DNA from 2 places in the Paenibacillus rhizoplanae genome. Region 2 is predicted to be linked to the other one. Evidence: predicted binding sites of a transcription regulator. Region 2 holds the regulator's gene; the other holds the start of a gene.

Region 1 (3,422 bases), on a different contig from region 2:
ATGCTCCAGGCCCATGCGCTCTACCCATTCGGAGGTTCTCTCCAAGTAATTACCGGTCTCACGGTAATACTGGATGACCGCGGAGCAGACCTCAACCAGCTCCTCGTCGGTTTTCACCTTGCAGAAGGCATCTGCGATCCGTGGTTTAATCCCGCCGTTGCCGCCGATGAATACTTCCCAGCCGCCGTCATTGCCGACAATCCCAATATCCTTCGTGCAGGACTCTGCACAGTTACGCGGACAGCCGTTAACCGCCATCTTGAACTTGGCTGGCATATCCAGCCGCTCATACTTGCGCTCAAGCATAGCGCCCATGCCCATGGAATCCTGTGTGCCGAAGCGGCAGAACTGCGAACCTACACAGGTCTTCACCGTACGCAGGGATTTCGCATAGCCATAGCCGGAAGGCATATCCAGCTCCTCCCACACCTTCGGTACATCCTCTTTTTTGACACCAATCAGATCCAGGCGTTGTCCGCCCGTCACCTTCACAACCTTCACATCATATTTCAGGGACACATCGGCAATCCGCTTCAAATCCTCAGGAGTCGTCACCCCGCCATACATCCGCGGGATAACTGTATAGGTTCCGTCCTTCTGAATATTGGCGCTCATCCGTTCATTGACGAACCGGGATTCCTTCTCATCCTCATGAGTGTCAGGGTAGATCATCCCCAGATAATAGTTCACTGCTGGGCGGCATTTGGAACAGCCTTCTGCCTGCTTCCAGTCCAGGACATGCATGACTTCCTTGGTGGTCTTAAGGCCTTTGGCTGTAATCTCCGCTACAATCTCATCCCGGCTAAGCGGGGTACAGCTGCAAATGCCCTGCTTGGCGCTTTGCTGGAAACTGTCACCGAGAACAAACTGCAGAATCTGCTCAACCACAGGCTTACAGCCGCCGCAGGAACGGGTTGCACCCGTACAAGCCTTAATCTCATCCACTGTAGTGAAGCCGTTCTCCGTAACTGCATCCACAATAGCCTTTTTGGTAACCCCGTTGCAGCCGCAGACGATTTCTTCATCGGCCATCGCTTCAACGGACATCCCTTTCTTGGCTCCGCCTCCGCCGCAGCAGCTTGTGCCCATAACTTCATCATAGATTTCATTGGTCATCTCTGTGCTGTTTTTCACAAGCTTCTGCAAGTTCGCAGACTCCGTTACATCACCGAACAGAACGGCACCGACAATCACATTATCCTTAAGCAAAATCTTCTTGTAGGTTCGCTTCCATTCATCCTTGGCAGAAATGACGGTATGCTCAGGCGTTTCGGTGAATTCACCAGCGGAGAACACATCTACCCCGGAAATTTTGAGTTTGGTTGCTACAACTGAGCCTTCATAGCCCGGAGTCTGTACCCCGGACAAATGCTTGGCGAGAACCATGCCCTGCTCAAATAGCGGTGCAACGAGTCCGTAGCAGGTTCCCCGGTGTTCTGTACATTCGCCGACAGAATACACATCTGTCATAGAAGTCTGCATATAATCGTCAACTACGATCCCGCGGTTAACGGTAATTCCGCTGTCCTTCGCAAGCTGGACATTCGGCTTGATTCCAACAGCCATCACTACAAACTCTGCCGGCAACTCACTGCCGTCACTGAAGCGTAGACCAGTAACCCGTTCTTCGCCGGTCAGTTCCACAGTCTGCTTGCCCATGGCAAACTTCACACCTTGACGCGTAAGTTCTGCCTGTAGCATTGAAGAAGCGGTACGATCCAGCTGACGCTCCATCAGATCCTCCAGCAGATGCACAACAGTAACATCCATGCCCAGATTGACAAGACCCTTTGCAGCTTCAAGACCTAGCAGGCCTCCGCCGATCACAGCCGCCGTGCGGTACTGCTTCGCTGCTGCCAGCATTGCATCACAATCCGCGATATCACGGAAGCCGACTACCCCATCCTTGGTGCTGCCGGGTACGGGTAAAATAAAAGAATTCGAGCCTGTTGCAATAATTGCTTTATCGTAAGAAACCGCCAGTCCATTATCGGTCAATATTAGTTTGTTCTGTTCATCGATCCGGGTAACCGTTGTGCCGGTATGCAGTGTAATATGATTATCCTCATACCACCCGAGATCGTTGAGAATGATGTCTTCAATCGTCTTGCTGCCTTCAAGTACATAGGACAACATAATCCGGTTATAGTTGGGATGCGGCTCACTACCGAAGACAGTAATATCATAAGCGCCGCCCAGCTTCAGAATCTGCTCAATAGTGCCTACTCCCGCCATGCCATTCCCAATCAGCACTAACTTTTCTCTTTCCGCTGCCACTGGTAGACCCTCCTTCAGAAACTCTGATTTCTACTAATACTTACCTCATAGTGAAATTATACTGTCCCCCATTCCTTGGCAAGTGTGACCACAGTCACACGGTATGTGAATTTTTTCACACAAGTGGAGATGACTTCTCCCTTCCTTACTTAGGACAACTTATGGCATGAAGCACAGAAATTCTTTTATTCAAAAAAAACGGATACCCATGCAGTTTCGCACAGATATCCGTTCATTCGGTATTCACTTATTTCAGTACCAGAGAGATTTCCAGCTTGTCCTGCGGACTGAGCTTCATGTCCACTCCATTACCGAGCAGACCTTTATCGTTAACCTTCAGTCTCCATTCCTCGCTGCTGAGCGGGGTATAATCCATCACGGTAAGCACCGTCCGGTTATCTTCGGCAAGCCGAACCATACCACTGTTCTGGAGCAATCCCTTGACGGACATATCCTGCATAAAAGAAAGCACATGCGAATGTGTCAGCTCCGGCTGCTCGCTCCCCCCGTTCACAGTGATGATGACAGGCTGAAACATCTTTCCGGTTGCCGCAGGCCCTGCTGACATCGTAATGGCCGAACCCGGTTCCAGGGTCGTATTCAGCTCTTGAACCTTTTTGCCGTTCACCTGAACCTCCCAGCTCATATCCTGACCCAGCGAGACCTTATTCACCTCAAGAATGTTAGTTCCATCACCTGAAAATGTAACAACGCCGCTCTTCTTAAACAGCTCTATCATTGAATTCCCGGACACGTAAGCTTCGTTAAGCAGTCTGGCCGAGCTTCCGGCCATTTCGCTGTCACCTACCTTAACCGAAAAGGTTAACCCCTGGCCTCCGTTACTGCTACTGCTATTCCCTGATCCCAAGCCGCAACCGCTTGCCGCTGCCAGCAACAGAAGGCACAGCATTAAGCGCATCCATTTCGTGGACATCCCACGGCACCGCCTTCATATGTAATTTCCCAGACTCTTTAAGGATAACGCATAGAGGAAGGGTTCTCAAATCATTTCTGCCGGAAGAAAAAGTAAAAAGTCCCCGAAGGGACTTATGAGTTGCATGAGATCCTATTGATAACGCAGGAACAGAATATTGTTCTCCAAATGCACATGCTCAAATGTCATGCCTTCCAGTTCTTCAAGGCGG
Region 2 (3,422 bases):
TTAGCCTGCTGCCCGAGCGCAGTGACGCCGGGGCCGGTGAAGCAGGCCAGCTCGTAGCACGCCTGCAGCCGGGCAAGAAGCCGAAGGATTGGGAGGAGCTGGCTGCCCTTGAGAATACACTGAACCTCAGTCTGAGCGATATCATCCGCAAGGGTGACAAGATGCTCAGTGAGATGCGTGACACGGACAGCCAGTCCTCCTCGGACAGTCTTGTGACGGATATAGGCGGCTTGTTCAAGGACCTGGCATCCATTAGAGAGCAGATTCGCTTCTTCATGAGCCTGAATGATGAGAATATTGTGTATTGGCTGGAGGGAAGCGGCAATTATAAGGGCAAGTCGCTGCAAATGTATGCCGTTCCCGTAGATGTCAGCACCCAGCTCAGGGAGCTGTTCTTCGACAAGAAGAAGAGCATTATCCTGACCTCGGCCACCTTATCGGTGGATAAATCCTTCCAGTTCATGATGGATAACCTGGGCCTTGGTGAGGCTGCGGAGCAAGGGCGTCTGATGACTGCGTTGCTTCCGTCGCCGTTCAAGTACCGTGAGCAGGCACTGCTGGTCATTCCCCGCGACTTCCCGAGCGTTAAGGGAAGTATAGGGGATGCCCGTTTCGTGGACACGTTAGTCCACTCCCTTGCTGAGACGGCTGTAGCTACACGGGGTCGGATGCTGGTGCTGTTCACCTCCTACAAAATGCTGCGCCAGGTCTATGACCCGCTGAAGGAGGCACTTGTCTCGCAGGATATCGCGGTGCTGGGACAAGGCGTGGAGGGCGGCAGCCGGAGCAAGCTGATCCGCCGCTTCCAGGACACCCCGGCCTCCGTCCTGCTCGGTACCAGCAGTTTCTGGGAAGGGGTCGATATTCCTGGAGAAGCATTGACCTGCCTGGCGATTGTCAGACTGCCGTTCCAGCCGCCGAATCACCCGCTGGCTGAGGCGAAGTCGGAGCTGCTTCAGGCACAGAAGAAGAACCCGTTCATGAAGCTGTCCGTGCCGCAGGCCGTTATCCGCTTCAAGCAGGGCTTCGGGCGGCTGGTCCGTACGGCGAAGGACCGGGGGATCGTGATTGTCTATGACACCAGAGTGATTGAATCATATTACGGGAAGTACTTCCTGTACTCGCTCCCCGGTCCCAAGATGGAGCATATGCTCACCGAGCAGATGGTTCCGAGAATCGCCGAATGGCTGGAAGACGGCGGGGTTTCCTAATTCATCCGCTATTGCTATTATTAATAAGTCATGATTAACCTGATGATCCGTTCCCGCCTCCTCTGCTACTCCGGCAGGCGGCGGGGTACGGTTGCTATAATTGTACGGGTCTAACAAAACTTTTAAGGAGGAGAATACATGAAATCGGATAAAATATCGGAGGCCGTCGTGCGCAGACTTCCAGTGTACCTGCGATTCCTGAACGATCTCCAAAAACGTGAAATCTCCACAGTCTCTTCTCAGGAGCTGGGCCAAAAGCTAGATCTGAACCCCGCCCAGATCCGCAAGGATCTGGCTTATTTCGGTGATTTCGGCAGAAAAGGCATCGGCTACGATGTGTCCTATCTGATTGAGAAGATTCGTCACATCCTGAAGCTTGACCAGCAAATTAATGTTGCACTGGTTGGAGCCGGTAATCTCGGTCATGCCTTGTCTAACTACAACGCTTACTTGAAGGATACGATGAAGATCACTGCCATCTTCGATGCCTATCCGCCGAAGGTGGGCCAGCAGATCAACTCGCTGGTTGTGCAGCCGATGGAGGAGCTAAGCAGTACAATCCGCTCACAGGGAATCCGGATCGGGATCATTACTGTGCCCGACAGCGAAGCCCAGAATGTAGCCGATATTCTTGTGGATTCCGGCATTGAGGCGATTCTGAACTTCGCACCGGTTATTCTCAAGACGCCTGCCAATATCCGGATTCACGCCGCTGATTTCACCACAGATCTGCAGAGCCTGGCCTATTATTTGCATGATGGAAAGGATGCGGCTGAAGATGAGCAGTAAGATCACGATAATCAAGAACGGGCACTTTCTGGTTCCGGGCAGCGATAAGCCAGTGCTGAGCGGGTATATGACCCTGGAGAATGATCTGATTACTTACATAGGTGAAGCTGAGCCGGCAGTGGAGGATGGCGCTCAGGTCGTAGACGGCAGCCGTCTGCTGTTCATGCCTGGTCTGGTCAATACCCATGGACATACTGCCATGTCACTGCTGCGCGGATACGGCGACGATATGGTGCTTCAGACTTGGCTGCAGGAGAAGATGTGGCCGATGGAAGAGAAATTCACTGGTGATGATGTATATTGGGGAACTTCTTTGTCCGTGCTGGAAATGCTGAAGGGCGGCACAACAACCTTCCTCGATATGTATGATCATATGGACCGGGTAGCGGAAGTGACCGAGCAGTCCGGTATTCGTGCTGTGCTGATGCGCGGCGTAATTGGGCTGTGCCCGGAAGAGGTACAGCAATCCAAGCTCGCTGAGGCGATTGCTTTTGCCCGTAACTGGCATGGCAAGGCTGACGGCAGAATTACGACCATGCTCTCGCCGCACGCCCCGTACACCTGTCCTCCAGAGTTTTTCATGAAGTTTGTGCAGGCTGCCCATGATCTGGATCTGCCGATGCATACCCATATGTCCGAGACGCGCCATGAAGTGGAGCAGAACGTGGCCGACTACGGCCTTCGTCCGGTCGCACATCTGGAGAAGCTGGGGATGTTTACCCGTCCTTCGCTTATTGCCCACGGGGTTCATCTGAACGATGAGGAGATCGGGATTCTGGCCCGCCATAACGTTGGCGTGTCGCATAACCCTGGCAGTAACCTGAAGCTGGCCAGCGGTGTTGCCCGTGTTCCGGAGCTGCTGAGAGCCGGGGTTAAGGTCTCCCTGGGTACGGACAGCGCGGCAAGCAACAACAATCTGGATATGTTCGAAGAGATGAGGCTGGCTGCGCTGATCCACAAGGGCGTAAGCGGTGATCCAACAGCGGTACCGGCTCCTGAGGCGCTTCTGATGGCTACGGAGTACGGAGCGCAGTCTATTTTCCTAAGCGGTGTAGGCCGCCTTGCAGCAGGGATGAAGGCCGACTTCATCGCGCTTGATATTGACCAGCCGCATATGCTGCCGCATACCGATCTGCTCTCCCATGCTGTATATTCGGCCAGCGCCAAGGATGTGGAGCATGTATGGGTGAACGGCCAGCAGGTTGTGAAGCATGGACAATGCCTGACACTTGATGAAGAAGCCATCCGCCGCAAAGCACAGGAGACGTTCGAGAGCCTGCTTAAACGGTAACTCAGGAGAACGGGAAAGGAAGCAGCGTGGTGAAGAAGAAGAGGAGAAAATGGATCTGGCTGGGGATTACCGTGGTGCTGCTCCTTCTGTTCGGACTAAGCCAGTTCTATGCCTACATTATGAAGGATCAG

Evidence for each region. Region 2 encodes Rex, which represses fermentation and respiration genes when NADH is low (regulators of the CRP and FNR family bind a similar motif). Its sites were predicted from a motif close to TTGTGAAATATTTCACAA; they were not measured.
Region 1: nirB (nitrite reductase large subunit NirB) is a predicted target of Rex. The motif match lies at 2,381-2,398, and genes of this name have one in related genera.

The regions. Positions count from the first base shown of each region.
Region 1 covers NZ_JBHUKY010000023.1:267,836-271,257, reverse strand. Annotated here, with positions in the region: gene nirB (nitrite reductase large subunit NirB) at 1-2,277, opposite strand, end outside; gene ACFSX3_RS14215 (hypothetical protein) at 2,525-3,211, opposite strand; gene ric (iron-sulfur cluster repair di-iron protein) at 3,344-3,422, opposite strand, start outside.
Region 2 covers NZ_JBHUKY010000020.1:79,815-83,236, forward strand. Annotated here, with positions in the region: gene dinG (ATP-dependent DNA helicase DinG) at 1-1,211, shown strand, start outside; gene ACFSX3_RS10140 (redox-sensing transcriptional repressor Rex) at 1,350-2,000, shown strand; gene ACFSX3_RS10145 (amidohydrolase) at 1,990-3,291, shown strand; gene ACFSX3_RS10150 (cell wall elongation regulator TseB-like domain-containing protein) at 3,321-3,422, shown strand, end outside.